2 regions of the Thalassospira xiamenensis M-5 genome follow, and region 2 is predicted to be linked to the other one. Evidence: riboswitches for the same ligand, from Rfam matches in the RefSeq annotation. Region 2 holds a riboswitch; the other holds the start of a gene.

Region 1 (15,983 bases), 1.2 Mb from region 2:
GTGTGTCGATCTCGATCCCTTTGGAATGTGTAACCGCCAGTCCGTCCGGTCCGCGGGACCGTTCACCAAACAATGTAACGACCTTGCCGCTTGCGGGCATACGCAATTGTCCGTGTGCCAGCGTGATCGAACTGCCGACAGAAAGCTCTTCATCATTTGCCGATGGCGCCTTGCTGGCAGGGGCTGTTTTTTCCGCAGGGGTGGCGGGCGGCTCGTTTCTGGCAATTGTCGATGGGGCCGGGGCCGGTTTGGGTTCTGTGCGCTTGGCGATCTGGCGTTCCGGTTTCATGCGGGGTTCGGGAACGCCTTCCGCCCGCTTTTTCAGGCTTTCCAGAAGATCGCCCAATGATTTTGCCTCGGTCGCCAGTTCATTGACGGCGCGCGATGCCATTTTGGCCTCGGCCTCGGTTTCCGAACGCAGTTTGCGCTTTTCGTTAAGCAGGGCGGCCAGTGACTGGCGCTCTGCCTGTAATTCTTTGGTGGCGGCTGCCATTTCGCTGCGGCGCGTTCGGATGTCTTCGCGAAGGGTGCCAATTTCTTCAAGCTCGGCGCGCAAATCGCGCGCATGCTGTTCAACACCGGGTAGGGCGGCCTTTAACAGGATGGCTGACCGCAATGTATCCTGCGGGCTGGTCGGAAGGGCGATCACAGCTTCGGGCGGGGTGGTCGACAAACGCTGCAAGGCCATAAGGATGCGGGCATATTGCCCGGCTTTGTCTTCAAGGCTGGTGGCGGCCCGCTTTTCGCGCACTTCAAGTTCGGCAAGCTGATCTTCAAGATCGGTCAGGGTTGTTTCAAGGCGCTGGGCGCGTCTGGCGACCGAAATGGCTTCGGATTGAAGCGCCTGTTCCTCGGTCCAGAGTTCGCGCGATTTACGCGCCAGGAATTCTTCCTGCTTTTGCTGCTCTGACAACTGGCTTTCAAGTTTATCAAGCTGACTGTCGACCTTGCGTAGCGACTGGGCAAAAGACGGCGCTGCCCCGCCCGCGATCATGGCTGCAATCACAGCCAGCGCAGGCAGGGCGGTCTTGGAACGCAGATCAGTTCGCAAGAAGCGCATCATTCCCTTTCAAACCCTTGATCAACGGTTTGCCGGTCATTTCCGCCGGTTGCGGTAGCCCGAGAAGCTGCAACAAAGTCGGTGCCACGTCGGCCAGGCGACCATTTTCCAGTGTCGCGCCTTCGGGTCCATTCACCAGAATGGTCGGCACCAGATTAAGCGTATGCGCGGTGTGCGGCTCGCCGGTTTCCGGATCCACCATCATCTCACAGTTCCCGTGATCGGCGGTAACGAACATCACGCCGCCCACCGATTTAACCGCATCAACAACCTGCCCAAGGCAGGTATCGACCGCTTCGGCGGCCTTCATCGCGGCGGACAAAATGCCGCTATGGCCGACCATGTCGGGGTTGGCAAAGTTCAGAATGATCGCGTCATAGGTTTCAGCCCTGATCGCCGCCACCAGCTTTTCGGTCACTTCCGGGGCCGACATTTCCGGCTGCAAATCATAGGTCGCGACCTTGGGCGATGGCACCAGAATACGGTCTTCGCCCTCGAAAACCTGTTCTTCGCCGCCGTTAAAGAAGAAGGACACATGCGGATATTTTTCGGTTTCCGCGATGCGCAACTGCTTCATGCCAGCCCTGGAAACGACTTCACCAAAGATATTTGGCAACACCTGCGGCGGATAGATCGCATCCATATATTTTGCATGGTCGGATGAATATTCAACCATACCGGCCTGCACGGCAAATCTGATCGGGGTGCCACGGTCAAACCCGTCAAAGTCCGGTGCGCAGATCGCGGCCAGAATTTCACGCGCGCGGTCGGCCCGGAAATTGGTCATCAAAATCCCGTCGCCGTCTTTCATGCCGGCATAATCGCCAATCACGGTCGGCAGAACGAATTCATCCGTGGTGTCGGCATCATAGGCTGCCCTGATTGCGGCTTCGGCACTTTCAGCGGTGCGGCCATCGGCGTAATTCTTGCCCTTTACCATCGTGAAATAGGCCTGGCTGACGCGTTCCCAGCGATTGTCGCGGTCCATCGCGTAATAGCGCCCTGTGACGGTCACGATTTCAACATTGGCATCACCGATCAGTGCGCGGAATTTTTCAAGGAATTTGGCGGCACTTTTGGGGGCGGTATCGCGGCCATCCAGATAGGCATGGATTTTTACCGGCACACCGGCCGATGCGATGATTTTGGCAAGGGCCGCCATATGGGCCTGATGGGAATGCACCCCGCCTTCGGACAGAAGCCCGGCGATATGACAGACACCCCCGCTTTCTTTCAGCTTGGCGATAACCTTTTTGACGGTATCGGTATCGGCGATCGAACCGGTTTTGACAGCCTCGTCAATTTTTGGCAGTTCCTGCATCACAACCCGGCCGGCACCAAGATTCATATGGCCGACTTCGGAATTGCCCATCTGCCCTTCGGGCAGGCCGACATCAAGACCGCAGGCTTTCAGAAAGCCGGTCGGATTGTTGGCATAAAGCGCGTCCCAAACAGGGGTATTGGCCAATGCAACCGCATTGTCCTTGCTTTCCTCGCGATAACCCCAGCCATCCAGAATGCACAGCACCACCGGACGCGGGCGCTTTACGGTATTTGATACAGTCACAATCATAATCCCACGAAGTAAAGTACACGAAATAAGGTAAAAGGCTGAATTACCGGTAAAGATGGTTATTTTCCGGCAATTTTGCCATCCGTACAAAGACGCCGGGCGCGGTGGGTTCGCCATCAGACGCTGCCAATCATAGCATTTTCAACGCGCAATCTATCATGAATGCCGGTATTGAACAGCCTTCCGACCGGGTATTTTTTGTGCGCTTGCAAAGTCGCTTTTTGACAAGGATCATCACCTGCCTGTAATCTCGGGCGTTACGGTGATACCTCGAATAACCGCGATGGGAGAGCCCGCTTTGATCCCGCGATCAGATCGGCGCCGAAGGAGCAATAGCCCCGAAAACTCTCAGGCAGATGGACCGTTGCGGATTGAGGCTCTGGAGAGAGAAAGCGGTACGGGGCCAACGCCCGGCACCATATTTCCACCGAAGGATGAAGCCATGGCGTCAAAGACTTCTTTGTTTTTGGCAACAGGGCGCACAATCTCAGGTCAAGGGACAGAGGGGGCAAGACACCGGTTCTGTAACGTCATGTGGTATTGATCCGCATGACAAAGAGCCGTGGGAGGCCCATTTGACCGAAGAAAATAAGCAGCGTCCGCAAGACGTTAATCTTTCCGTTGTCGATCTTTATACCATCGGGATTGGCCCATCGAGTTCGCATACGGTCGGCCCGATGCGCGCGGGCTATCGGTTCTGTCTGGAACTCGAAGCCCGGAATCTTTTGGAAAAAATCGGCTCGGTGATTGTCGATCTTTACGGATCGCTTGCCCTGACCGGCAAGGGCCATGCCACCGATACTGCGGTGATCATGGGGCTTTCGGGGGAACGACCGCGTTCGGTTGATCCAGACCGGATCGCACCGACAATGGATGCGATTGATAAAGATCACGCATTACAGCTTTACGGCGCGCACCCGGTTGCTTTCAACCGGGATACCAACCTTGTTTTCCATATGACCGAAAGCCTGCCCGAACATCCCAATGGCATGCGGATCACCGCCTTTGACCGTGACGGTGTTGTTCTGCACAAACAGGAATATTTTTCGGTTGGGGGTGGGTTTATCGTCTCGGGCGATGATCGCGGGGCGGAATATTCCGGCGATAATATCACGCTGCCTTATCCCTTTTCCTCGGCCGATGAACTGATGGCGATCTGTAAAAAGGAAAAGCTGTCGATTGCCGAAGTCATGGCCGAAAACGAAAAAAGCTGGCGTGAACCTGCCGAGACCGAGGAATTTGTCGACCGCGTGCATCGCGCGATGATGGATTGTATTGAGCGTGGCTGCAAAACCGATGGCATTCTGCCCGGCGGGTTGAATGTCAAACGGCGTGCGCGCAAACTTTACCTTGAACTGACGGAACGGCCAGAAGCGGGGCTTAAGGACCCGTTGACCGTGATCGACTGGGTCAATCTTTATGCCCTTGCGGTTAACGAAGAAAATGCTGCCGGTTCGCGCGTCGTGACCGCCCCTACCAACGGTGCGGCGGGTGTTATTCCCGCCGTGCTGCGCTATTATGAACGGTTCGGGGCCAATGTGACACAGGGCAAAATACGCGAATTCCTGTTAACGGCGGCGGCCATTGGTTCGATCTATAAAAAGCGTGCGTCGATTTCGGCCGCCGAAGTCGGTTGTCAGGGTGAGGTCGGTGTGGCCTGCTCAATGGCGGCAGGCGCGCTTTGTGCCGTCATGGGCGGTACGCCCGAACAGGTTGAAAACGCCGCCGAAATTGGCATGGAACACAACCTTGGCCTGACCTGTGATCCGATTGGCGGTCTGGTGCAGGTACCCTGCATCGAACGCAACACCATGGGGGCGGTCAAGGCGATCAATGCTGCCCGTCTGGCAATGCGAGGTGATGGTCAGCATACCGTGTCACTCGATAAGGTAATCGAAACCATGCGCCAGACCGGCATTGATATGCAAAGCAAATACAAGGAAACCAGTCAGGGCGGGCTGGCGGTCAATGTCAACGTGGTCGAATGTTGAGCTGACAGTTTGAAATACCGACCAAACACCCTCGAAGCCGCCGTTTCGGGGGTGTTTTTCATCCGGCCTGATTCTTGCCACCTTGCGCCTGCAATCTGATATCATTGAGAAATCAAAAACGGGGCAAAGACCCCGAACAGGTTGGGCAAAGCATGAAAAAGAAACTGTTCCGCATCTATATCGCGGTCAGTCTGGATGGCTATATCGCGCGCGCCAATGGTGCTGTTGACTGGCTTGATCAATTCGATCCGGGCGAGTTCAATTTCGAGGGCTTTCTGGGCACCGTGGGAACACTGATCATCGGGCGAAAAACCTTTGATCAGGTGATGGAATTTGGCGACTGGCCCTATGAAGATCGCCGCACGATTGTCCTGACATCGCGCGATTTGCCCGATAACCGCCCGGCCAATACAGAGGCCTATGGCGGTAGTCTTGTGGAACTGGCAAGCCAGCTTCGCGATGACAGGTCCGATACCGGCGATATCTGGATCGTCGGTGGGGCCAGTGTTGTGACCCAATTCCTGTTTGGCGGCCTTGTCGATCAGCTTGAAATGTTCATCATCCCCGAAATTCTCGGTGATGGCATCCGGCTGTTTGGCCGGGATGCTGTGGGCACGACACTGAAACTGGTGGCATCGGAGCACTACAAGTCCGGTGTCGTGCGCATGCAGTATGATTTGCGTTAAAGCCGGTTACTTAAGCGTTTCCAGTTTTTGGGCAATCTTTGAGGAAAGTTCGCGTAGGGCATTAACAGCACTGCTTTGCCAGTCGCTGTCGAGGACCATCTGCATCTTTTCCTGATAGCTGTCGGTGACTGTAACCGGTTCGCCCTTGTTCAGTTCGTTGCCCTTCAACGTCACTTCGGACTTGTTATGCACCGTGACCTGCCAGAAACCGGGTTCGAACCATGACCAGAACTTGATCAGGTCGGCATCGACGGAGTCGGCGCTGTCATATTCGGCGTCCCCCGGTTCAAGAACACGGTATCCGGCCTGTTTGAAGCCGTTGGAGATTGCCTTGTTGACAGCATCGGCAACGGTTTTGCCTTCGGGTAGCAAAACATCCCCCAGTGCCATTCCATAGGTGTTGCGTTTGCGGGCATAGGCACGCGATGTAAAGGTGACATCATCAATCTCGTCATTCGACAGCGACGGGATATCCGGTGTTGACGGATCAATCTCGAATTGGCGTTTGTCTTCGACCGAAACGATTTTAACGGCCGGCCCAGTCGCCGGGTTCTCAATTTTGGCCGGTTCCTGAATTTCGACAACGCTACGCGAAGCTGCGCACGCGCCGGTCAGCATTGCCAAACCGATAGCGGCGGCAATCTTTAAGTATCTGTTTTGCATCGTTAATTCCCCTACTCAAACAGATAGAGAAATACCCATGGACAAATTTTGAAACAACTTATCCAAGAGTGGGGGAACCAATGCTTTTGGTGACTTTGAGGATTATTCCCGGTGATAGGGATGGTTGGTCTGGATGGCGTGGGCGCGGAAAAGCTGTTCGGCAATCAGGGCGCGGACCAGCATATGGGGCCATGTCGCCTTGCCAAGTGACCAAAGCGTATTGGCGCGTGTTTTGATGGCGTCCCCATGCCCGTCGGCCCCGCCAATGGCAAAGGCGATATTTCCGGCATATTGATCGATCCAGCCTTCAAGCTTTGCGGCAAAATCGATGGAGCCATATTCGCGGCCATGCTCGTCAAGTGCGATCAAAAAGGCATTTTCGGGGATGACGCCCAGTAAAAGCTCCGCCTCGCGGTCTTTGAGCTGATTGGGGGGCAGCTTTTTCTTCTCTTCGACTTCCCGCACGGCAAAGGGCCAGCGCAGGCGGGCTGCGTAATGGTCAAAAAGATCTTTCTCGGGGCCGTTCTTCATCCGGCCCACTGCCGCAAGGGTAATTTGCATCTTTCCGATCTGGCTCCGGCCCGCAAGGGGACCACCGATGGCCAATCCCCGCGGTGGTCAGGGCAAACCGGGGCGGACTGTATTAATACAGTCGCGCCGCCTGCTGTTTAAGCGCCGGATTTTCAACGCCCCACATCTGTTCTATGTTGTAGAAAGCGCGAACTTCCGGGCGGAACAGATGGACGATGACATCGCCGGCATCAACCAGAACCCAGTCGCCCTGTTCCTTGCCTTCGGCCTGGGCACGGCCCTGACCTGCTTCTTTCAGCTTTTCGACAATATGCTCTGCCATCGACGCCACCCGTCTGGAGGATGACCCGGTTGCAATGATCATATGATCGGCAAGGGAGGTTTTATCGATCAGATTAATGGTGACAAGGTCTTCGGCCTTGTCGTCTTCGAGCGTGCTCTGGATAAGGGCAAGAAGCTCGCCCGGGGTCAGAGTCTTTTTTGCGGTACCTATGGTCGCCACCTCAATTTACGCAAGAGAGCCCGATCCGTTTTGGATCCGGGGAACTCCCGCCGGTCAAACCTGCCATCTGCCTTCGGCGCGGATTGCGGTCGAAGAAGCCGGATGGCGCTTTATTGGCAGGTAAACCCAGGCCGGAACATCGAGATCGGCCAGCAAACCCGCCCTGTCCGATGGGATGCGCCAGCGTTCCATACGCTTGGCTGCCGTCCCGGACAATGCCTTGTTAGAATACCCCTCGCGGTCAAGAACCGCAATGGGAGCGCGCAAAATCAACCTGTCCCACCATTTCCATTTATGAAACTGGGCCAGATTGTCCGCCCCCATCAGCCATACGAACCGCGTTCGGGTAAAACGACGCTGCAAAGCTGCGAGAGTGTCGGCCGTATAACGGGTTCCCAGTTCTGATTCAATTGCAGAAACAACAATGCGGGGATGCTTTGCCATCATCAGCGCCGAATCGAACCGGTCGGCAAGGTCGGCCATACCCTGGGCGGGCTTGAGCGGGTTTTGCGGCGACACCAGCCACCAGACTGCATCAAGTTGCAGGGTTTTCAAGGCTTCCAGCGATATATGCAGATGCCCTTCATGGGCCGGGTTAAACGACCCGCCCAGCAATCCGACGCGGGGCGGGGCACTATGACTTCTGGGCGTCGAAAAACTCATGGGCGGGTCTGGCCGGTGCCGCGCACGATGTATTTATAGCTGGTCAGCTGTTCGACTCCGACCGGGCCGCGTGCATGCAGCTTGCTCGTCGAAATGCCAATCTCGGCCCCCATGCCAAATTCGCCGCCATCAGCAAACTGTGTCGATGCATTGACGATCACGATGCCGGAATCAACACCATTGAGGAACGTCGCGGTCGCATCGGTATCCTCGGCCAAAATGGCGTCGGTGTGATGCGATCCATATGTGTTGATATGGTTGACCGCTTCTTCGACGCCATTGATGACCTTGATCGACACAATGGCATCAAGATATTCGGTGATCCAATCATCGTCCGTGGCAGGCAGGATGCGGGTGTCTGCCTTTTGCGCGCTGGCATCGCCACGCATTTCACATCCCTTGTCGGCAAGGGCCGCGGCAATTTTCGGCAACAGATCATCGGCAACCACCTGATCAATCAGGATGGTTTCGGTCGCACCGCAAATGCCGGTCCGGCGCATCTTGGCATTCACCACGATATCGACGACTTTGGTCACATCCGCACTGGCATGGACATAGGTATGGCAAAGCCCTTCCAGATGCTTGAACAGGGGAATCCGACTTTCATCGGTAATGCGCGATATCAGCGACTTGCCGCCGCGCGGGACGATGACGTCGATGTAATCGGACAGTTTCAGCATCTCGCCAACGGCGGCGCGATCCGTCACCGGGATCATCTGAAGCGCATGTTCGGGCAAACCGGCATCGAGAATACCGGCAAGCATGCAGTCAAAAATCGCGCGGGATGAATGGAAGCTTTCCGAACCACCGCGCAGGATGGCGGCATTGCCCGATTTGATGCACATGGCACCGGCATCGGCCGTCACATTCGGGCGGCTTTCATAAATGATGCCGATCACGCCAAGCGGCACAGACACGCGCGCGATATCGAGCCCGTTGCGTTCGGGGCTCCAGCGGGCAAGTTCGCGACCCACCGGATCGGGAAGGTCGGCAACTGCTTCGACCCCGGATGCCATGCTTTCGATGCGTGCAGGGTCAAGCGCAAGACGATCAAGCAATGCTGGCGTCAGGCCCTTTGCACGGCCTGCTTCCATGTCGCGTGCATTGGCGGCCAGAATGATATCGGCATTTTCGCGCAATTTGCGTGCGGCGGCCTTAAGGGCAGCGGTTTTTGGTTCGGACGGGACCTGTGCCAGTTTCAGCGAAGCTTCACGGGCATTGATGCCCATGTCGTGCATCAGTGCTGCGATGTCCTGGGTTTCGATGCTGGCAAGTGCCGTCATGGTCCTGGTTCCGTTCCTTGAAGATGTCCCGCAGGCCGGAATTCCCGGGGCGGGCTTATCGCAATTTTATCGACAATTTGACAAAATATCCCTCTGACCGCGTAACTGCAATCATCTAGGAACGATAAATCAATGTTTTGCGAACTATTCCGTAGACGGCAAGACATGCTTTCTTGTCCGACTTGCTTGCCAAATCATTGATTACGGGCCATCTGTTGTTTTGGGAAAGCGGGACGTCAATCGGAAAGCCGGGGCTGTGTCGGACACGTCACATGGTACCCACCAGGGGATGAAAACTTGAAAAATATGGGTGATAGCCAGCCAACAGCCCGCGCTGAATTTGGTGTTGTTAGAACTTTTCTGCCATATCTTTGGCCGCGTGGCGAGTTCGAGCTCAAGGTTCGTGTGGTTATCGCCCTGCTGTTTCTGGTCGGGGCGAAGGTCGCCAACGTTTATGTCCCTGTTTTGTATAAATACGCCGTCGATGCGCTTGACGGCGGTGGCAAGGCCGGTGCTTCGTCCGGTGGTGCCGATGCGACATCTCTGATCGTGGTGCCGGTGGGGATGATTGTCGCCTATGGGCTGGTGCGGGTTTTATCCTCGGCCTTCGGGGAATTGCGCGATGCCGTCTTTGCCAAGGTCGCGCAACGTGCCATCCGGACATCCGCCCTTGGCGTTTTTGAACATTTGCATGCCCTGTCGCTTCGGTTCCATCTGGATCGTCAGATGGGCGGGCTCTCGCGCGCGATTGAGCGCGGGGTCAAGGGGATTGAATTCCTTTTGTCCTTCATGCTGTTCAACATTCTGCCGACCCTGCTTGAAATCTTCATGGTGTCGGGCATTCTGTGGGTGCTTTATGATTTCTGGTTCGCGCTGATCACGTTTGTCACCATCGTGATCTATATCGCGTTCACCCTGATCGTGACCGAATGGCGCATGAAGTTCCGCCGCGAAATGAACCAGCGCGATGACGAAGCCAACACCAAGGCCATCGACAGTCTGATCAATTATGAAACGGTCAAGTATTTCAATAACGAGGATCACGAATCCCGGCGTTACGACAATGCCCTGCGCGGTTACGAAACGGCGGCGGTGAAGTCGCAGGAATCCCTGTCCAAGCTCAATATCGGGCAGGGTGCCATCATTGCGGTTGGTCTGGTTCTGAACATGCTTCTGGCGGCCAAGGGTGTTCAGGATGGCAACATGACCATTGGCGACTTTGTGCTGGTGAACACCTATTTGTTGCAGCTTTACATGCCGCTAAACTTCCTTGGTTTTGTCTATCGGCAGATCAAACAGTCGCTGACCGATATGGAACGCATGTTTTCGTTACTCGACGTCGAAAAGGAAGTCGAAGACAAGGACGGGGCACCTGCGTTGGTTTGTGCGGATGCGGCAATCCGGTTCGAGGATGTCAAATTCGCCTATAACCCGGATCGTCAGATTCTGAAGGGTGTCAGTTTCGAAGTTCCGGCGGGCAAAACCGTTGCTGTTGTCGGGCCAAGCGGGGCGGGCAAATCGACCCTGACCCGCCTGATGTTCCGTTTCTATGACGTCTCGAGCGGTCGGATCACGATTGACGGGCAGGATATCCGCGATGTGTCGCAGACATCCCTGCGCCGTTCGATCGGTATCGTGCCGCAGGATACGGTCCTGTTTAACGATACGATTGCCTATAACATCGCTTATGGTCGCCCCGGCGCGGAAGAGGCGGAAATCACCAATGCTGCCAAACTCGCCAGCATCGATGGCTTCATCGCCGCCCTGCCACAGGGTTTTAAAACCATGGTCGGCGAACGCGGGCTTAAACTTTCCGGTGGGGAAAAACAGCGTGTATCGATTGCGCGCATGTTGCTGAAACGCCCGAAAGTCATGATCTTTGACGAGGCGACATCGGCCCTTGATACCCGTACCGAAAAGGATATCCAGCAGGCGCTTCGCGATGTGTCGCGCGGGCATACGACGCTTGTGATCGCGCACCGGCTTTCGACCGTGATTGATGCCGATGAAATCATCGTGCTGCGCGACGGGCAGGTCGCCGAACGCGGCCGCCATCAGGACCTTCTGGCACAGGACGGGCTTTATGCCGAAATGTGGGCCCAGCAGCAGGAAATTCGCGAGGCCGAAGAAATCCTTGCCCATGCCGGGGATGTCAAGGCATAGGTCCGAAAACCTGCGTGGTGTCAAGCAGCCAAAGGGCGGTTGATATGGTGATGAAGGATAGTGACGTTGCGATCATAAGCGATGCGGCACAGAGTCCTTCATGGCCATAACGTTGTCCAAAGACCGCATAGATGCTCAGCATCGGCGAACAGGCAAAACTGACCGCGGCAATTTGCAGGACTGGCTCCATCGGCGGCATCAGCCAGACAAGGGAAAATACGATCAGCGGATGCAGGATCAGTTTGCCAGTAACGATCCGCGCCATATCAACGCGCATACCCCGGATTTTAAGCCCGACAAGACCCGCTCCGATCACAAACAGCGCCACCGGTCCCGATGACATTGCCAGCATGTCGATGGCTTTCAGGGCCGGGGCGGGCAGTTCAATCCCGGTCAGCGAAAGACAAAGGCCTGCAAAAATCGCGATGATAATAGGTGTTTTGCACAGGTTTTTTAATGCCTTGCCAAGAACCTGAAGCCGTCCCTGTCCGTTATTGTTTGCACTGTCGCCCAGCACAAGAACCAGCGGCATCATCACCAGCGTTTCGATCATCACGCACAGTGTTAATGCTATCGCTGCCGGTGGCCCCAGCACCTGAAGCGCGATCGGATAGCCGATAAATCCGCTATTGGAGAATGACATGCCCAAACCCTGCAGGGTCGCATTGGCAAAGGATTTCCGGGCGATAAAGCGAGTATAGGCAATCCCGATTGTCAGAATGATTAACGAGCCGCCGCCATAGGCAATCAGAAATTCGCCGTGAATGATGTCGGCAATCGGCCGCCCTGAAAGCGTTTTGACCAGAAGGGCCGGTAGGGCAAAATTCATCACGAACGCCCCCATGCTGCGCGCCACATCCTGCGCGATGATATTTTGCCTGACCGCGACATAACCCAGTGCGATAATCAGGAAGATGGGGCTGGTGATCGCCAGAATATCAAGCATATTGGGGCATATTCCGAAACCGGCGCGGATGATCTGATCGACAGACCGCGGTTGTGCCAAAAATATTTGATTTTATTACATATCCCGTGCAATGCCGGGCGGGTCAAGAAATGGAATGGATTTATCAATGAACCAGACCGGAATGGATTGGCCCGAAAGCCTGATGCCCAATGCCTTTCGCGGTCTTGATTTGTTGCGATCCGTTTCCGTGCGTGGTCAAAAGGCGGCCGGTCTGATTTCAGGACATGGTGTATGGGATGGGCTTGCCGGGTTTGATCCGATTGTCGCCGGAACTTTTCCGATTAATCTTGATATTGATGGATCGGATATCGACATACTTTGCCATTGCCCGGATTTTGATGGTTTCGAAGCCCACGTACAGGCTGTCTTTGGTCATCATGATGATTTTGGATTGCATCGCCGCCCGGCAACGCAACATGTCGCGCAGGCCATTGTCGTGCGGTTTGTTCTGGATGATTTGCCGGTCGAAATTTTTGCCACCGGCACGCCATCGCAATGCCAGTTCGGCTTCCGCCATATGCTGGTCGAGGCACGGTTGATATATCTTCTGGGGTCGCAGCTTTCCGAAGAAATCCGGAAAATGAAACGGGCCGGTTTCAAAACCGAACCTGCCTTCGCCATCCTTCTTGAGCTGGGCGCCGATCCCTATCTCGTGCTGGACGAAATGTATGATCTGGGGCCGCTTGCATTAAAAAGCAGGGTGGGGCGGTTCATCCTTTAAGGTCGTCAAGGCTGCCATGGCTGTCCAGCGCGCGATAGCGGACCGTATCGCGCCCGCTTTCCTTGGCTTCATAAAGGGCCTCGTCGGCAATCCGCAGTACATCGAGCGGTTCATAAAGATCGGTCGTTTCACTGGAAATCCAGGTCGCCCCGACGCTGACCGTGATCGAAACCGCATTGCCGTCCATATCGCTGACCCGGCATTGATCACGCACCACATTGCACAACTTGTAACCAAGATACATCGTCTGTTCGAGGCGAATGCCTGGCAGGACACAAACGAATTCCTCTCCCCCGAAACGTCCGACGATGTCATGATCGCGAAGGCAAGATGACATGATGGCGGCAATGTCCTGTAATACCTTGTCGCCGATCAGATGGCCATGTGTATCATTGACCTGCTTGAAATGGTCGATATCAAGCATGAATACCCCGGCCGAGCCACCTTTGATCCGGGAACTCGTCATTTCGCGTGCCAGCAATTCTTCAAGTCCGCGCCGGTTCCAGACCCCGGTCAGGCTGTCGATCATCATGTCGCGATGTGCTGCATCCAGATCGGCCAGAAGCTGTCTCTGGCTGCGTTCGCTATAGCGAAGGGCAAGAACCGTTTCGATCCAATGGGCAAGGTCCTTGAGCGTTTCGATCTCGCTTTCGGAAAAATTGCGGGTTTTTGAATCAATAATGCACAGCGTGCCAAGCTTGTAGCCTTCGCGATTGGAAAGCGGCACACCGGCATAGGACCGGATATGGGGTGCCCCCACCACCAGCGGATTGTCGCTGAAACGTTCGTCATCGATGGCATTGCCAACAACAAGCGGCGCGTCATGCATGATCGCATGCCCGCAAAACGAAATGTCACGCGGCGTTTCGGGAACGCCCAGATTGATCCGGGATTTGAAAAACTGCCGGTCGCCATCAATCAGGGAAATGGCGACGATTTCGGTGTTGAAAATGCGTTCGGCAAGGCGCGTAATCCGATCAAGTTCAGGGTCGCGCGGTGTTGACAGAATACCCATGCTTTCAAGCGATTTCTGCCGCTCGTTCTCGTTATCCGGCGTGGGCGCGATTTTCAAGACGGTTCTCCCGTTACAGCATGTTGTTATTCCAGGTGGAGTTTAATGCTGTTCAAATAGTCCTTTGTTGTGCTGTTCGTTGACATCGGGCGTGAACACCACCCGGTCGCGGCCGCTTTGTTTCGCGCGATATAGCGCGGCATCGGCAATTTCGAAAATGGCCTTGCGGTTGTCGTTGCTGCAACCTGCCGCAATCCATGTGGCCCCGATGGAAATAGTCACGCCAAGGGTTTTGCCCTCGCTGGTGTTGATCGGCGTATTGCGCAGGATATTGCAAAGTTTTTCAGCAATTTTCGGGGTCGTTTCGCGCGTGATACCGGGAATGACACATACAAATTCCTCGCCGCCGACACGTGCAATGATGTCATTTTCGCGCAAATGATTTTTGAGCATCCCGGCAATTCTGATGATGACCTCATCGCCAATCAGATGTCCGTGCGTGTCATTGACGCATTTGAAATGATCGATATCACATAACAAAATCCCGCAGGGTTCGGTCAATGGCACGCCTTCTGGGGCGAGTTCTCGATCAAGTATTTCATCAAGCCCGCGCCGGTTCCAAAGCCCTGTCATCGGATCAATCATACTTTGACGAACCGCTTCATCAAGGCTTTGCATCAACCGTTTCTGGCTGAATTGTGCAAACCGCAGCAACAGAACCATATCGACCAGATAGGCAAGGTCCTTGAGGTTATCGATATCGCGCTGGCTCATTTCGCGCGGTTTGTCGTCAAAAATGCAAAGTGTCCCGACCGGTTGTCCTTCGTGATGATGCACTGGCATCCCGGCGTAAAAAATCACTGGCGTATCGCAGATCACCAACGGATTGTCGGAAAAACGGGGATCGATCCGGGCATCCTTGATCACCATCGGCTCGGTCTGGGTGATTGCATGCCCGCAGAACGAAATATCGCGGCGGCTTTCCAGCTTTTCGAAATTGGCCCGGGATTTGAAAATCTGTCGGTCATGATCGATTACCGTCATCGTGGCCGATTTGACGTCAAAGATCCGTTTGGCAAGTGACGTGATTCGGTCAAGTTCGGGTTCGGCATCAAAAGTTGCGATACGCATGCGCGTGATGATGCCCTGACGTTCGGCTTCGTTATGCGGTATTGGTGCAAGTTCCATCCTGATCCCCGACCATGCTGCTGCCTTTTAAGTGGGAAGCCGACAGGGGATTTCCAGATGGGCCAGTCCCGAGTAACCAGGATAATCAGTCAACAATAACCGTATCGCCCACCCGGATCGCACCGGGTTCAATCGCACGGCATGTAACCCCGCCCCGCCAGTCCGGTGTCAGGGCCTTTTCAAGGCCCGGTGCTGCGGCTTCCATCCGGTTGCACGGATCGGTTTCGCCGGTGATTTCAAGGACCAGTTCCCCTATCCGGATGCGCGTACCGGGCGTTTGCGGCAATTTCACACCTCGTACCAACAGATTGGCGCGCCGCGTGGTCCAGGGCAAATCCATACGGTCAATTTCGCCGCAGGCCGCCAACCAGTCTTCCTCAGTCATGACCGTGATCTGGCGTTTGCGTAGCTTGCCGCGATAATCGCCATCAACCCCAAAATCAAGACTGACAGAAACACCATCAAGCGTTTCCATTGGCGCACGTGAACGTGCCTTACGCGCGATACCAATCAGGGTGGCGGTCATGACAATCTCCGTCTTTGATCCGATTAACGTGGGGGAATGACGTCTTCGCCGATCAGGTCTTCCATTGGCCCGATACAACCCAGCGACCGGCAAAGTTTTCCGGCACAAGAATGGTCTGGCGGGGCGTCGCGCTGTCATCACGTTCCGGATAATCGGTGGTGTAATGCAGGCCGCGGCTTTCATGGCGCCAAAGGGCCGACTGGATGATCAGTTTGGCAACCACCGAAAGGTTACGCAATTCAAGCAGGTCATTGGTCACACGGAAATTGCCGTAATATTCGTCAATCTCCGACAGCAACAGATCAATGCGATGCTGCGCGCGTTGCAGGCGTTTGGTCGTGCGAACGATGCCGACAAAGTCCCACATCACGTTGCGCAACTGTTCCCAGTTATGGGCGACGATGACTTCCTCGTCGGAATCGGTGATCCCGGTTTCGTCCCAGTCCGGCAGGTC
Region 2 (15,983 bases):
GAGCTGCTGGGCCTGCACGCAGGTGAACTGGGCAAAGGATCCGTCCGGTGTTTCATAGCCCCAGATGCGCTGGGTGGGCGAGAGCATCGGGTCGCCGCCGTTGCATTCCTCGTCATCGCCGTCATCCTGATTGCAGTGAATGACGACCTCATCGCCGACTTTCCAGCGTGTGACCTTTGACCCGACCGCCCAGACAATGCCCGACGCATCCGATCCCGCGATGTGATAGGGCAGGTCATGCACGTCAAAGACCGAGATCGGCTTGCCAAGCGACGCCCACACACCATTATAGTTCACACCCGCCGCCATCACGAGGACGAGGACCTCGTGGCTGTCGGGCTGGATGACGGGCAGGACTTCGCATTGCATGGCGGTATCGGGTTCGCCGTGACGTTCACGGCGAATGGCCCAGCCATACATATTTTTCGGCACATGACCCAGCGGCGGGATTTCGCCGATTTCATACAGGTCTTTTTCTTCATGACCACCACGGAACGGCAGAACTTCAGCAGTCGTATTCATGGCCTTCACTCCTTGTTCGGGGTCGATCCGGGATGCGCTGTAAATGGCTGGTAATAAAATTACCTTGTGGTGCGCTGCGGTCGACGAATCCTCCAAGCCACGGAACTTGTGATATTTTCCCTGAAATGCACCGGTTTCCCTTGGGTTTTAGCCGGGTTCCCCGAATGCTTTCTTAGTTTTTGCTTTTATCGCGTTGCACAAATTGTTATATAATTATCCAAGTGATGTCTAGTAGGTAATTTAATAACGTTTTCTTGTAATAAACATAAAGCTTTTGGGTAATAAAGATACGCGAGGTCGCCATGTCGATGGAAAATCAACGCAGTGCAGCAAAGCCGGAACGCGACCGCCCGTGGTTGATCCGTACCTATGCCGGGCACAGTTCGGCCAGCGCATCGAACGCGCTGTATCGCCAGAATCTGGCGAAGGGGCAGACGGGGCTGTCGGTCGCGTTCGATCTGCCGACCCAGACCGGTTACGATTCGGACCATGTTCTGGCGCGCGGCGAGGTCGGCAAGGTCGGCGTGCCTGTATCGCATCTGGGCGACATGATGACCCTGTTTGAGGCTATTCCGCTTGATCAGATGAACACATCGATGACGATCAACGCACCGGCGGCATGGCTTTTATCGCTTTATATTGCCGTTGCCGAAAAACAGGGAACGCCGCGCGACAGCCTGCAAGGCACGACCCAGAACGACATCATCAAGGAATATCTGTCACGCGGGACCTATATCTTCCCGCCGGCACCCAGTCTGAAACTGATCACCGATGTTGCGGCCTTCACCTATCGCGAGGTGCCGAAATGGAACCCGATGAATGTGTGCTCGTACCATTTGCAGGAAGCCGGGGCGACTGCCGAGCAGGAACTGGCCTATGCGCTGGCGACCGCGATTGCCGTGCTTGATGCGGTCAAGGCATCCGGTCAGGTGCCCGAAGAAGATTTTGCCAAGGTTGTCGGGCGCATTTCATTTTTTGTGAATGCCGGTATCCGGTTTGTGACCGAGATTTGCAAGATGCGGGCATTTTGCGAATTGTGGGATGAAATCACGCGGGATCGTTACGGTATCTCTGACGAAAAATATCGCCGGTTCCGCTATGGCGTGCAGGTCAATTCGCTTGGCCTGACCGAACAGCAACCCGAAAACAATGTGTATCGCATCCTGATCGAAATGCTGTCGGTGGTGCTGTCAAAGAATGCGCGCGCGCGCGCCGTGCAGCTTCCGGCGTGGAATGAGGCCCTTGGTTTGCCACGCCCATGGGATCAGCAATGGTCGCTGCGCCTGCAACAGATCATGGCCTATGAAACCGACCTTCTGGAATATGACGACCTGTTTGACGGCAATCCGGCGATTGAACGCAAGGTCGGATTGCTTAAGGACGGTGCACGCGAAGAACTGGCGAAAATCGATGCCATGGGCGGGGCGATTGCCGCAGTCGATCTTGGTTACATGAAACAGGAACTGGTGCGATCCAACGCGCGCCGTCTGGCCGATATCGAAACCGGGCTGACCAAGGTGATCGGTGTGAATGCCTATACCGAAACCGAAGCATCACCCCTGACATCGGGGGAAAAATCGATCCTGACGGTCGATGACATGGCCGAACAGGAACAGATCGAAAAACTGAAAGAATGGCGGGCCGGTCGCGACCCGGCCGCGGTTGCCAGAAGCCTTGCCGATCTGGAAGCCGCCGCCCGCGAAGACCGCAACATCATGGAAAGTTCGATTGCCTGCGCCCATGCCGGGGTCACGACCGGGGAATGGTCGGAAACGCTGCGTCAGGTATTTGGCGAATACCGTGCGCCGACCGGCATCACATCGATGATCGTGACCGGGGATGCAGATGACATCAAAAACCTGCGCAGTCGCGTGGACGAGGTTTCCGAAAAACTTGGCGAACGGATGAAGATGCTGGTCGGTAAGCCGGGGCTGGATGGGCATTCCAACGGGGCGGAACAGATCGCGGTCAAGGCAGGCGATGCCGGGATCGACGTGCTTTATGACGGCATTCGCTGGACGCCTGATGAACTGGTGCGCAATGCCATCGACGAAGGCGCGCATGTGATCGGGCTTTCGATCCTGTCAGGGTCGCATGTGCCGCTGGTGCGCGAAGTCGTGAATGGGTTGCGTGCACACGGGGCGGGGCATATCCCGGTCGTTGTTGGCGGCATCATCCCGGATGCGGATATGCTTGTCCTGCGCCAGATGGGGGTATCGGCGGTTTACACGCCCAAGGATTACCAACTGGTCCGGGTGATTTCCGAAATTGTCGATCTGGTGGATCGCAAATCAACCGAACATCCGGCACCGCGTAACATCGAAGGCAAGCCGGAAGGGGCCGGAACGGCGATTTATTGATTGCGGCGGTTTTGCGGATTTGCTCAGCTCTTGACGGCAACCCGTGCCGGTTCGCTGCCGTGGCGTTCAAGAACCCAGCTTTCAAAGGTTGCGGCGGGCAATGGTTTGGCAAACAGGAAGCCCTGAATGAAGTCGCATCCCTTGTCGCGCAGATATTCGTGCTGCTCGACTTCTTCGACACCTTCGGCGACGACTTCAAGATTAAGGCTGTGGCCTAGGCCGATCACCGCATCGACAATTGCCTTGTCATCCATATCGACATGGATGTCGTTGACAAACGACCGGTCGATCTTGATCGACGAAACCGGGAAACGTTTCAGATAGTTCAGGGATGAATAACCGGTGCCGAAATCGTCAATCGCGATCCGCACGCCAAGGGCCTTGAGCTCGTTCAGTGTTGAAACGGCCTTTTCCGGGTTGTTCATCAGGATCGATTCGGTGATTTCCAGTTCCAGCGTGCCATCGGGCAGGCGGGTCTGATCCATGATTTTGGTAACAGAACGGACCAGTTCGGCATCCTGGAACTGTGCCGGTGACAGGTTCACCGCGATCCGAAGGCCCGGCAACGTGGTTTCCCGCCAGATTTGCGTCTGTTGGCAGGCCTTGTTCATAACCCATGCGCCCAGCCGGTTGATCAGGCCGCATTCCTCGGCCACCGAAATGAATTCGCCCGGCAGGATCAGGCCACGATCCGGGTGGTGCCAGCGCACCAGTGCCTCCGCCCCGACAACCCGCTCGGTGCGGCAGTCGATTTTCGGCTGATAGTAAAGTTCAAGCTGATCATATTCGAGCGCGTTGCGCAGATCTTCTTCGATGGTTTTGCGTTCCTTGACCCTCTCGTGCATCGACGGCAGGAAGAACCGGTAATTGTTGCGCCCTTCGGCCTTGGCGGCATACATCGCCATATCGGCGTTTTTGACCAGCTGTTCGGGGTTTTCGCCGTCTTCGGGGAACAGGGTGATGCCGACACTGGCGGTTGAATGCAGGCGAATGCCGCGGCAATCGAAGGGCAGGGACAGTTCATCGATGATGCGTTGGGCAAGGGCGATGGTGTCTTCGATATTCTGAACGTCGGTCTGGATGATCGCGAATTCGTCGCCGCCAAGACGAGCGGCGGTATCGGAATCACGGATGATCCGCGACAGGCGCTGCCCCATTTCCTGGATCATCAGATCGCCGACATCATGGCCAAAGTGATCGTTGATGTCCTTGAATCGGTCCAGATCGACAAACAGCACCGTGACCCCGCGCTGGAACCGGCGGGCGGATAGCAATGCCTGACGCAGACGGTCAAGGAACAGGGTGCGGTTCGGCAGGCTGGTCAGGACGTCATGCACGGCGAGATGGCGCATGCGGGCTTCGGTCTGTTTGCGTTCGGTAATGTCGGTATAGGTCGCAACGTAACCGCCGCCGGGCATCGGGTTGTGGTCCACCTGAACGACCCGGCCATTCGGGCGGGTGCGTTCCATGCGGTACGGTTCGCGACGGCGCGCAATCGCCACCCGGTCGGAAATCAGGGCCTGAATGCTTACATCGCCATATTCGCCGCGTTCGGCGTTGTAACGGAGGATATCGGAAAGCGGTGTGCCTTCCTTGACCAGATCGCGCGGCAGGTTCAGCAATTCGATATAGCGTTCGTTCCAGACCATCAGGTTCAGGTCCTGATCGAACAGGCAGATGCCTTGGCCGATATTGTGAAGGGTTGCTTCGAGAAGGGCCTGTTTGCGCTGGGCTTCTTCCTGTGCCTGCCCTTGCAGGGTCACCATTTCATTATATTCGCGGATCAGAAGGCCCAGTTCATCGGAACTGTTCCATTCCACCGGGCGGCGCAGGCGGCCATGTTTGGTCATGCGGATGGAATGCAAAAGCCGGTTCAGCGGTTCCTTGATCGACCGTTTGTTGGCGATCAGAAGGCTGGCGGCGACAACCGCAATCAGCAGACCGAACAGGATCATGTCGATCACCATCCGGCGGAACAGCAAATCCTGAACACGGGCTTCTGTGAAGTAAATCACAAGTTCGCCGACGTCATGACGCACATTATTGCGTTCAAAGAACACGCGCCGTGACAGACGCAGGGTGTCGTTCAGTTCGGATTGTGACACGCCGGTATGGGCAAATTCGGTGCCGTCAGCACCTAGTGCCAGCACGGCGACAATATCGCGATCCCGGCTCATGGCATTCAGGGCGGATTCGATATTGTCGACATCCAGATACCAGAACGGTGTCGCCAGAACGCGGGCATTGATGTCGGCGGTCTGTTCGATTTTTTCAGTCAGGTCGTCACGCAGAACCGTGTAACTGACGTATCCGAAGACAACGAACAGCGCGAGGGAGAACAAGGAAACCAGCGGCAGCGCGATAAAAAGCAATCGGCTGCTAAGCGACTTCCGTTGTAAAAAGCCGTACGATCCGCGCGACAAGCGTATTTCTCCTCGGCACCCACTATCGACTAGTTAATGGCAACCATACCCGACCTTAGGATGGGGTCCAACACCCCTGACACTGACGTTACTCAATCTGGAAGTCAGCCCAAAAGCAAGTTTGATTTCATTTTTTTCATATAGCGTTCACAAAAAGCAATCCGATCCATCTATTTTGGATCGAAGTGCAGCAGCTTCAAGCACTTGTATGCCAGTTTATTTCGGATTTCTTATTTAGGGCGGATTTATTTCGGCACGGCCTGACGGGCTAGTTCATCGCATCGTTCGTTTTCCGGGTGTCCGGCGTGTCCTTTGACCCAGTGCCATTCAACTTTATGCGTTTTAAGAGCTTCCAGAAGCCTTTGCCAAAGCTCGACATTTTTGACGGGCTTTTTATCCGCCGTTTTCCAGCCGCGTTTCTGCCAGCCGAAAATCCATTTGGTAATTCCGTCGCGGACATAGCTGCTGTCGGTGTAGATATCGACCACACAGGGGCGTTTCAACGCTTCAAGCGCACTGATGGCGGCCATCATTTCCATGCGGTTGTTGGTGGTTTCCGGATCGCCGCCCGACATTTCCTTTTCCACGCCATTAAATCGCAGGATCGCGCCCCAGCCACCGGGGCCGGGATTGCCGCTGCACGCGCCGTCGGTATAAATTTCGACGCGTTTATTGTCCGTTCCGGTCATGTAATTCTATTCCTCGCCCAGGCCATAGGCACTGGCACTGTCGATCCGTTGATGGAAACGCAGTTTATTGATGTATTCGCGCGGGTTTTTCGGCGTAACCAGCGCGTCCTTGGGCGTGTTGATCCAGTCATAAAGACGGGTCAGCAGGAACCGCAAAGACGCCCCGCGTGCAAGGATCGGAAGGGCGGCCAGTTCGTCATCTGACAATGCACGCACCTTGCCATAGCTTGACAGAAGGTTGCGGGCCTTGGTGACGTTGAAGCTGTTATCAGGTTCGAAACACCACGCATTCATGCAGATCGCAATGTCATAGGCCAGAAGGTCATTGCACGCGAAATAGAAATCGATCAGGCCCGATACGTCATCCTTGCCCGGGAAGAAAAACACATTATCGGGGAAAAGGTCGGCATGGATCACGCCCGCAGGCAACTGATGGGGCCAGTTGGCTTCAAGAAAGGCCAGTTCATCCTCGATCAGTTTTTCAAGGCCGGGCTGAACGCCGTTAGCATCGGTACGGCAGCTTTCAAACAGCGGGCGCCAGCCCGTAACGCTTAGCGCATTGCCAAGATACATGTCGAAATCCTGACCGGCGGTGTGCAAGTGTGCCAGTGCCGCACCAAGCCCGGTGCAGTGATGGGGCATGATCCGGCGCGGCGACATGCCGTTCAGGAAGGATGTGATGGCGGCCGGACGTCCGCACAAACGGCGTAACGCGACCCCGTCCCTGCCGTGGATCGGTGTCGGGCAATTCAGCCCCTTGGCCGACAGATGATCCATCAGGCCCAGATAGAACGGCAGATCATCCGGGTTCACACGCTTTTCATACAGGGTCAGGATGAAGGATGCCTGATCGGTCTGAAGCAGGAAGTTGGTATTTTCGACACCCTCGGCGATTCCCTTGAACGAAATCACATTGCCGATATCGTATTCGGCAACAAAACGGGCGATATCTTCGTCAGAAACGTCGGTATAGACGGCCATGGGATATCCGGACTTCCTGCATCAGGGCGGGGTTAGCTGGCAAGCTGGCGGGGCAGCTTGAAGGTGACGTTTTCATTGGTCAGAGTCAGGGTTTCGACCGTGACGTTATAACGTTCACGGCAGGCATCGATGACTTCCTCGACCAGAATTTCCGGGGCGGATGCGCCCGCAGTAATGCCAAGCGTCGAAATACCGTCAAGCTTGGACCAGTCGATATCCTTGGCGCGTTCGACCAGAACCGAACGGTCACATCCTTCGCGTTTCGCGACTTCGACCAGACGGTTCGAGTTCGACGAGTTTGGCGCGCCCAGAACCAGAATGGCATCGGCGTCGGTCGCGATCAGCTTGACCGCGTGCTGGCGGTTGGTGGTCGCATAGCAGATGTCTTCTTTCTTCGGGACCTCGATCGCCGGGAAGCGGCGTTGCAGGATCGAGATGATTTTGGCCGTATCGTCCAGCGACAGGGTGGTCTGGGTCACAAACGCCAGGTTTTCGGGGTTTTCGACCTGAAGGTTTTCGGCGTCTTCTTCGGTCTCGATCAGGGTCATGCTGCCCGGTGGCAACTGGCCCATGGTGCCGATGACTTCGGGATGACCGGCATGGCCGATCAGAAGGATATGTTTGCCATCTGCATGGTGGCGTTCAGCCCCACGATGGACCTTGGATACCAGCGGGCAGGTCGCATCAAGATATTCAAGCTGGCGGCTTTCTGCGGCTTCGGGGACCGATTTCGGTACACCGTGCGCGGAAAAGATTACTGGCACGCCGTCCGGGACGCTATCGAGTTCATCGACAAAAACAGCCCCCATGTCGCGCAGGCGGTCGACCACGAATTTGTTGTGGACGATTTCGTGGCGGACATAGACCGGCGCGCCATACTTCACCAGCGCCTTTTCGACGATCTCGATCGCACGATCCACCCCGGCACAGAAACCGCGCGGGTTGGCAAGGATGATCCGAAGGTCGGCTTTGTCAGACATGATACGGGTCCGAATGTTCATGATGCGCGACACCAGCCGCGCGATTATTCAAATGTCGTAGGGTCAGGACCCATTAATTTGTTTGCAATGGTCAATCAGATTTGTGCGGATACGCGAAGCAAAACCGCAGGAAGATATCTATCTTTCAAGGCTTTGCGACAAAGTAGCCCGTGCAAATCTGATTGATCCGAAGGACAGGTGTTATATTTGCGAACTCCGGCGTCAAATCCCTTGTCCGGGATGCCGACCCGCACGGCGGGCTTTTCCTTGGATTTCGCAAATATAACACCTGCCATTACAACCAAATTAATGGGTCCTGACCCTAGCTACATAACCTGCCAGCACCGTGCACGCAATGACAGACACCGTGTAAAGATGCATGTTCAGCTATGTCCGGCCATGTATTTAGGCCCCATACCGCGATTTGAAACGGAAGCGGGTTGTGTCGCCATATCGGAGCGAATAGACTGCGCGCGGTTGTGCCCATGGTGGGGGATGACCGCGAATTTGACCAGTTCTATAGAGGCTTGGATGACGATTGCGAACGGACTGCGGCGTGTTTGTGCATTGGGTTTGGTGTCGTTTGCCGGTTTTCTGGCGGCGTGCAGCAGCAACCCGTTCGAAGAGCAGCCGGTTCCGGCATGTCCGCGGGCCTTCCTGCCCAATGATACCGCCCGACTGGTGCAGTTCAGCGGTCAGGGCAAGGACCTGACCGATGTGATCCTTGAAGCCGAATTTGGCGGTTATCTGGGCGATTGCGGTTATGACCTTGATGACAAGATCCTGAACGTCGTGATCAGCCCGGTGATCAATGCCGAACTGGGCCCGGCCGCACAGGGCCGCAACGCAAAACTCCAGTATTTTGTGGCACTTAAGGACCCGTCCGGCGAGTTCATCCAGAAGAATCTGTTTGATGTCGACATGGCGTTTCCGAGCAATTTGAACCTGGCGCGGTATCGCGACGAGCAGGTGACTTTGAACGTGCCGCTGGACGATATCTGGGCCGGTCCGGACTATGAAATTTACCTTGGTTTCCAACTGAGTGCCGATCAGCTTGATTACAATCGACGCTTCGGAAAAAATTAATAATCCGGCCTATTATTCATTTTTGGTGAATAATCAAATCCCGCCCGCCTCGCGTGGCGGGATTTTCGTTTTTGAACAAAAGTTCGTTTTCGGTAATCCTCATACAAAATAATGGGCATTTGCCGGAGGGGCAAAAAAGGGCTTTTAATCCTCATACCAATGGATGGGGTGGAGAGGATATGATTTTTGGGGCTGGTCTGGTCGGATTCAAATCCGTATAAGGAGGCATACCCAAATGATCCCCGTGGGAGAGTGCCACGGTCTTGATCGATGTGCGTGATTACATCGATAGGGATTGCGCGGACGCCGAAGGAGCAACCACCCCGGAAACTCTCAGGCAAACGGACCGCGGGGAGATGGGACTCTGGAAAGCAGGCGGCATCAGAAACCGATGTGCGCCTCGCCGAAGATGTAAGCAGACCGGTATCCAAACCGGCTGTGATTCTTTCAGGCTCCAAGACAGAGGGGGACGTGGTTGGCCACTGGTCGGCTATGTTTCGCAACGCCTGTCTGGAGACCTTGATGGCCGATCATCAAACCGAACTGCTGAAAACCGCCCTTTATGATTTGCATGTGGAACTGGGTGCCAAGATGGTGCCGTTTGCCGGTTATGACATGCCGGTGCAATATCCGCTGGGGGTGAAGGGCGAACATCTGCATACCCGTGCGAAGGCCGGTCTGTTTGATGTTTCGCATATGGGGCAGGTCCGCCTGACCGGCGAACATCGCGTCGCCGAGCTTGAAAAGCTCGTACCCGGTGACATCGCGATCCTCAAACCCGGCCGTACCCGTTATTCCGCATTCACCAATGACGATGGCACGATTTTGGATGATCTGATGATCACCAATGCGGGCGACAGCCTGTTTCTGGTGATCAATGCCGCGTGCAAGGATGATGACATTGTCCATATGCGGGCCAATCTGGATAACGGTGTCGAGCTGATCGAGATTGATGACCGCGCATTGATGGCATTGCAGGGCCCGGACGCGGCCAAGGTTCTGGCGCGGTTTGCACCGTCGGTTGCCGATATGAAATTCATGAGCTTTGCCGAGATCGACATTGCCGGTATCGCATGCTTTGTCACCCGGTCGGGCTATACCGGCGAGGACGGTTACGAGATTTCCGTGCCGAACGACCGCGCCGACGAACTGGCGCGCAAGTTGTTGGCCGAGGAAGAGGTCGAGGCGATTGGCCTTGGCGCGCGTGATTCGCTGCGTCTTGAAGCCGGTCTTTGCCTGTATGGCAACGATATCGATACCACGACCACCCCGGTCGAAGGCGACCTTAACTGGATCATCAACAAACGTCGTCGCGAAGAAGGCGGGTTCAAGGGAGCAGACATCATCCTTGATCAGCTTGCCAATGGCGCGGATCGCAAACGTGTCGGGATCAAACCCGAAGGCAAGGCCCCGGCGCGTGAACATACCGCGATCTTGAACAGTGACGGTGAAGAAATCGGCGAAATCACCAGCGGTGGTTTTGGCCCGACCGTGGATGGCCCGATTGCGATGGGATATGTCGCAATTGAATTTGCCGCCCCGGGTACCAAAGTCGATCTGATGGTGCGCGGCAAGGCACGCCCGGCGGAAATCGTCGAACTGCCGTTTGTGGCCCACCGTTACTATCGCGGCTGATCATCAGAAAAAAAGAGTTCGGGCAGCGTTTGCGGCCCGCAAAAGATACCGAGATTTTAGAGACAACTGATCTTACAGGGACGAATTACCATGGCTAAAAAATTCTCGCAGGAACATGAATGGGTTGAATATGAAGACGGTGTCGCGACCGTTGGCATTACCGATTACGCCCAGCAGTCGCTTGGCGATATCGTTTATGTCGAGCTGCCGGAAGTTGGCAAAAAGCTGACCAAGGATGGCGATGCGGCGGTTGTCGAATCGGTCAAGGCCGCCAGCGACGTTTATGCGCCGCTTGATGGTGTGGTTGTCGAAGCCAACGAAGAGCTTGATGACAATCCGGCACTGGTCAACGAAGCACCGGAAAGCGATGGCTGGTTCTTCCGCATGGAACTTTCCGATGAGTCCCAGCTTGATGAGCTGATGGACGAAGCTGCGTATAAAGACTTTGTCGAAGGCCTTTAAGATATGCGTTATCTTCCGCTAACCAGTGCGGATCGCGCCTCGATGCTTGAAACCATCGGGGCCGGATCCGTTGACGAGTTATATAGCGACGTGCCCGACGGCGCGTTGCTGTCCGAGCCGGTCGATCTGCCATATCATCTTGGTGAATTGCAGGTCGAACGCGACATGGCGAAACTGGCCGCCAAAAACATGGGCACGGCCAGCGTGCCAAGTTTCCTGGGTGCTGGCGCATATCGCCACCATGTTCCGGCCACGGTCGATTACATCATCCAGCGCGGTGAGTTTCTGACGGCCTATACCCCGTATCAGCCGGAAATCGCGCAAGGTACGTTGCAGTATCTGTTCGAATTCCAGACCCAGGTGGCATCGATCACCGGCATGGATGTGGCCAACGCATCGATGTGGGACGGGGCAACGTCGTGCGCGGAGGCCGTTCTGATGGCGTGCCGGGCCACGCGCCGCAAGAAGGCGGTTCTGTCGGGTGGTCTGCATCCGCATTACCGTGAAGTCACGGAAACCTATTGCCAGTATAGCGATACCGAAGTTGCCGGTCGTGACGGGCACCCGGAAAAGCAGGCAACCGCGGATGAGCTTGACGATCTGATTGATGATCAGACGGCGTGTGTGGTTGTCCAGTACCCGGACGTTTTCGGACGCATTCAGGATCACACGAAGCTTGCGGATGCGTGCCATGCCAAGGGTGCGCTTCTGATCGTGGTGTTTACCGAGGCCATGGCATTTGGCGCGGTCAAGTCACCGGGCAGCTTTGGCGCGGATATCGTTTGCGGCGAAGGCCAGTCGATTGGTAACAACCTGAACTATGGCGGGCCGTATGTCGGGCTTTTTGCGACGACCAGCAAACTGGTACGCCAGATGCCGGGTCGTTTGTGTGGTGAAACGGTCGATCAGGACGGCAAGCGTGGTTTTGTTCTAACACTTTCGACGCGTGAGCAGCATATCCGCCGCGAGAAGGCGACATCGAACATCTGCACCAATTCCGGGCTGTGTTCGTTGGCCTTTACGGTGCATATGAGCCTTCTGGGCGAAGACGGGTATCGTGGTGTGGCAACACTTAACCATGAAACCGCGTGCAAGACCGCCGATGCGATTGATGCGGTGCCGGGTGCGGAACTTGTCAATGACAGCTTCTTTAACGAGTTCACCGTCAAGCTTGCCAAACCGGCAGCCGAGGTGGTCGAGGCACTGGTTGGCAAGGGTGTCCTTGGCGGGGTTCCGTTGTCGCGCCTGTATCCGAACCGGGACGATCTGGACCATTACATGCTGGTGGCGGCGACCGAAACCAACACCGACGAAGACATCGCGGACCTTGCGTCTGCATTGAAGGAGGTGCTGGCATGAGCTTTACCACCCATACCGGTAACCGTGGCCTTGTGCTCGAGGAAAAGCTGATTTTCGAGATGGGCGAACCGGGTCGTACCGGTGTTGACCTTCCGAAGCCAGCGGGCATCAAATCACGCCTTGGCGGCCTTGATCGCGATAGCGATGTTGGTCTTCCGGGCCTGTCCGAGCCGCAGGTGGTGCGTCATTTCACGCGCCTGTCGCAGAAAAACTTTGGCATCGATTCTGGCTTCTTCCCGCTGGGTTCGTGCACGATGAAACATAACCCGCGCCTGAATGAAAAGGTTGCGCGGATGCCCGGTCTTGCCGACCTGCATCCGATGCAGCCCGAAAGCACGGTGCAGGGCGCGCTTGAACTGATTGACAGTTGCGCGCACTGGTTGCTGGTTCTGACCGGGATGCCAGCGGTTGCCATGTCGCCGGCAGCGGGCGCGCAGGGCGAGCTTTGCGGCATGATGGCGATCCGGGCGGCCCTTGATGCGCGCGGTGAAAACCGTCGTCGTGTTCTGGTGCCGGAATCGGCCCACGGGACCAACCCGGCAACCGCCGCGGCATGTGGTTTCACGGTTGATTCGATCCCGGCCACCGAAGATGGCCGTGTCGACCTTGCCGCGTTCGAAGCCAAGCTTGGCGATGATGTGGCGGGTATCATGCTGACCAACCCGAATACCTGTGGCCTGTTTGAACGTGACGTTCGCAAGATTGCCGATCTGGTCCATGCGGCCGGTGGGTATTTCTATTGCGACGGGGCGAACTTCAACGCGATTGTCGGACGGGTGCGCCCGGCCGATCTTGGCATTGATGCGATGCATATCAACCTGCATAAAACCTTTTCGACCCCGCATGGCGGCGGTGGACCGGGTTCGGGTCCGGTTGTGTTTTCCGAGGCACTGGCCCCGTTCGCACCGATCCCCTATGTCGTGCGCAAGGGCGAGACATTCCATCTGGTGGAAACGGCAGACGAGAAGGATGGCAACAAGCCGTTCGGGCGTCTGAAAGGGTTCCACGGCCAGATGGGCATGTTCATTCGTGCGCTGGCCTATATGAAAAGCCACGGTGCGGATGGATTGCGTCAGGCGTCGGGCGATGCGGTTCTGAATGCCAACTATCTGCTGGCGCGTCTGAAAGACAAGCTGAGCGTGGCATTCCCCGGCTATTGCATGCATGAAGCGCTGTTTGACGATGATTTCCTGAAAGATACCGGTGTTTCGACGCTTGATCTTGCCAAGGCGATCATTGATGAGGGCTTCCACCCGATGACCATGTATTTCCCGCTGGTGGTGCATGGTGCGCTTTTGATCGAGCCGACGGAAACGGAAACCAAGGAATCGATTGACCAGTTCTGCGATGCGGTGCTGGCATTGGTGGCCAAGGCAGAATCGGGTGGTGCGGAATTCTTTAAAAATGCGCCGTATCTGACACCGCGTCGTCGCCTTGACGAAACGGCAGCGGCAAGAAAGCCGGTTTTGCGCTGGATGCCTGAAACTGCTTGATTTGCAACGCAACATAACCTTTTTGCGCACCCCGGCCAGATGACCGGGGTGTTATTTTTCAAGGGCTTGTTCTTGAAACCCATTGGACTTGTAGCAATCTGGACCCTTATACTCGTTTTAATGTGATCATCTGACCACGGGGGTGGGTGATCGGGGGAACAGGGATCGGGTCAAGCCCGTTGCCGGAGGATTGAAGTCAGCCATGACACGTCGCGTGCAGAAGGTTTTCACCGCAGAACGCCGTTTAAAAGAACGTTCGGGTGGTGTGGTCGAAGATTGGTCGGATTCCTTTTTCGATCCGACGCTTGAAACCGGTATGGGTGCAGGTGCGCCATTGCCAGCGCCGAAACCGGCTGCGACCGTTGACGCATCCGGGATCAATCAGGCTGTACTTGATGAAATTCGTGCCCTGAGGTCGGAAGTAGCCCAACTGCGCGATGCGGTGCGTGCCGGTGGCAGTATTGATGCCGCCCATATCGCACCGGCATCGGATGGTGATGCGATGGATGTATTGCCCGATCCGGTCAGCAGCAATTTTACCCATAGCAATCGTCCGGGTGCGTCGGAACCGGACAAAGACGACCTCGAACTGATCCGCAAGCAGATCGAGGAAATGAACGAACATATTCACAGGGCGAAGATGCAGATCGCGTCGCTGCGTCATCCGAAGGCCGAGGATGACCGCCTTGTCAGTGCGACCACCGAACTTGATGCGATCATCAAGGATACGGAAATGGCAACGCATACGATCCTTGAATCCGCCGAACAGATCGACGATCTGGCGATGACACTTAAGAATTCGGCACCATCCGACTTTGTGGCCGAACATGTCGAACAGATCGCGTTTCTGGTCACCAAGGTTTTCGAGTCCTGTAACTTTCAGGACATCACCGGCCAGCGTATCAACAAGGTGGTTCGGACCCTTGAATTCGTTGAAGAACGGGTTCACAACATGATCCTGATCTGGGGCGAGGATGCCTTTACCGATCTGCCGGTTCCCGAAAATGATGACGGGACGCCGAAGAACGAGGATGACGATCTTCTGAATGGTCCGCAGTTGGAAGGCGAGGGGATCAGTCAGGACGATATCGACAAATTGTTCGACTGAGTATTTCCAAATCGGGGTGATGATCTTATATTCAGGGTTGAAACCCAGAAGAAGTCTTGTTTAAGAACAGGATTTTGCGATATCGCGATTTGTAATCGGTCAACCAAAAGTTTACATTTTTCGGATATCGTCGAGTTCATAAAAACAAAAGCAGCGTTGGGATGCGCGTAACGAGCAGTTGCGCGTGTTTTGGTGCGCTTGGAGGATGAAATGGGATTCTGGTCGCTTGGCACTTTGCGCCAGCCGAAAGCACAAGATATCAAATGGCGGAAAAGCCCGCGTGGCGAGTATTATCGCCTGTTCATGATCGATGATTTCAGCGAGCTGAAACTTGATAATGTTGGCGGTGTCTATCTGCTGTGGCATGGCGGGATCAAACCGTCATGGCTTGTCGCCGGGGCCACCGAAGATCTGGGCCACAGTTTTGTTGAACTGTCCCATGACCGTGACATTCGCGAATATGACAATCGCGGCGGTGTCTTCATGAGCTGGTCGCCGATCAAGGAAGATTTCCGCGAAGGTGTGGTGCATTTCATTGCCAAACACACCGACCCGACTTTTGAATGCGATTTTGACAGCCGGTCAGAACCGATACCGGTTTTGCTGCCGCGTTAGGGGCCTGCCCCCAAGGCAAGGATGCGAGATCAAAATAAAAAGCTCCGCGGATCAGGCGGAGCTTTTTGCTTTTTGCAGGTGTTTCGGGCTTAGAGTTTGCCAAGCACGGTTTCGGCACTCGACACGTCAAAGGCACCGGGTTCCTCGACCGCAAGATCAGTGACCTTGCCGTCATCGACAATCATGGCAAAGCGGTTGGCGCGTTTGCCAAGACCGCGACCGGTCAGGTCGAGTTCAAGGCCGGTCTTGCTGACAAAGGCGAGGTCGCCA

What was found. Region 2 has a riboswitch for glycine ahead of gcvT (glycine cleavage system aminomethyltransferase GcvT). Riboswitches for the same ligand answer to the same signal wherever they lie in the genome.
Region 1: another riboswitch for glycine. It lies ahead of TH3_RS01870 (L-serine ammonia-lyase); the one in region 2 lies ahead of gcvT (glycine cleavage system aminomethyltransferase GcvT).

Annotation. Positions count from the first base shown of each region.
Region 1 covers NZ_CP004388.1:403,374-419,356, forward strand. The annotation lists gene TH3_RS01860 (murein hydrolase activator EnvC family protein) at 1-1,063, opposite strand, end outside; gene gpmI (2,3-bisphosphoglycerate-independent phosphoglycerate mutase) at 1,041-2,633, opposite strand; glycine riboswitch at 2,908-3,007, shown strand; glycine riboswitch at 3,011-3,138, shown strand; gene TH3_RS01870 (L-serine ammonia-lyase) at 3,209-4,624, shown strand; gene TH3_RS01875 (dihydrofolate reductase family protein) at 4,777-5,310, shown strand; gene TH3_RS01880 (hypothetical protein) at 5,317-5,973, opposite strand; gene rlmH (23S rRNA (pseudouridine(1915)-N(3))-methyltransferase RlmH) at 6,076-6,534, opposite strand; gene rsfS (ribosome silencing factor) at 6,617-7,006, opposite strand; gene TH3_RS01895 (nicotinate-nucleotide adenylyltransferase) at 7,061-7,669, opposite strand; gene TH3_RS01900 (glutamate-5-semialdehyde dehydrogenase) at 7,666-8,952, opposite strand; gene TH3_RS01905 (ABCB family ABC transporter ATP-binding protein/permease) at 9,259-11,115, shown strand; gene TH3_RS01910 (AEC family transporter) at 11,105-12,061, opposite strand; gene TH3_RS01915 (DUF4269 domain-containing protein) at 12,189-12,803, shown strand; gene TH3_RS01920 (sensor domain-containing diguanylate cyclase) at 12,793-13,875, opposite strand; gene TH3_RS01925 (sensor domain-containing diguanylate cyclase) at 13,918-15,003, opposite strand; gene TH3_RS01930 (MOSC domain-containing protein) at 15,089-15,529, opposite strand; gene nadB (L-aspartate oxidase) at 15,582-15,983, opposite strand, start outside.
Region 2 covers NZ_CP004388.1:3,819,692-3,835,674, reverse strand. The annotation lists gene ccrA (crotonyl-CoA carboxylase/reductase) at 1-522, opposite strand, end outside; gene TH3_RS17855 (protein meaA) at 825-2,882, shown strand; gene TH3_RS17850 (putative bifunctional diguanylate cyclase/phosphodiesterase) at 2,906-5,305, opposite strand; gene rnhA (ribonuclease HI) at 5,551-5,994, opposite strand; gene TH3_RS17840 (homoserine kinase) at 6,001-6,975, opposite strand; gene ispH (4-hydroxy-3-methylbut-2-enyl diphosphate reductase) at 7,008-7,955, opposite strand; gene TH3_RS17825 (hypothetical protein) at 8,487-9,041, shown strand; glycine riboswitch at 9,277-9,400, shown strand; glycine riboswitch at 9,404-9,506, shown strand; gene gcvT (glycine cleavage system aminomethyltransferase GcvT) at 9,564-10,676, shown strand; gene gcvH (glycine cleavage system protein GcvH) at 10,767-11,138, shown strand; gene gcvPA (aminomethyl-transferring glycine dehydrogenase subunit GcvPA) at 11,142-12,497, shown strand; gene gcvPB (aminomethyl-transferring glycine dehydrogenase subunit GcvPB) at 12,494-13,990, shown strand; gene TH3_RS17800 (protein phosphatase CheZ) at 14,193-15,098, shown strand; gene TH3_RS17795 (hypothetical protein) at 15,309-15,713, shown strand; gene TH3_RS17790 (peroxiredoxin) at 15,803-15,983, opposite strand, start outside.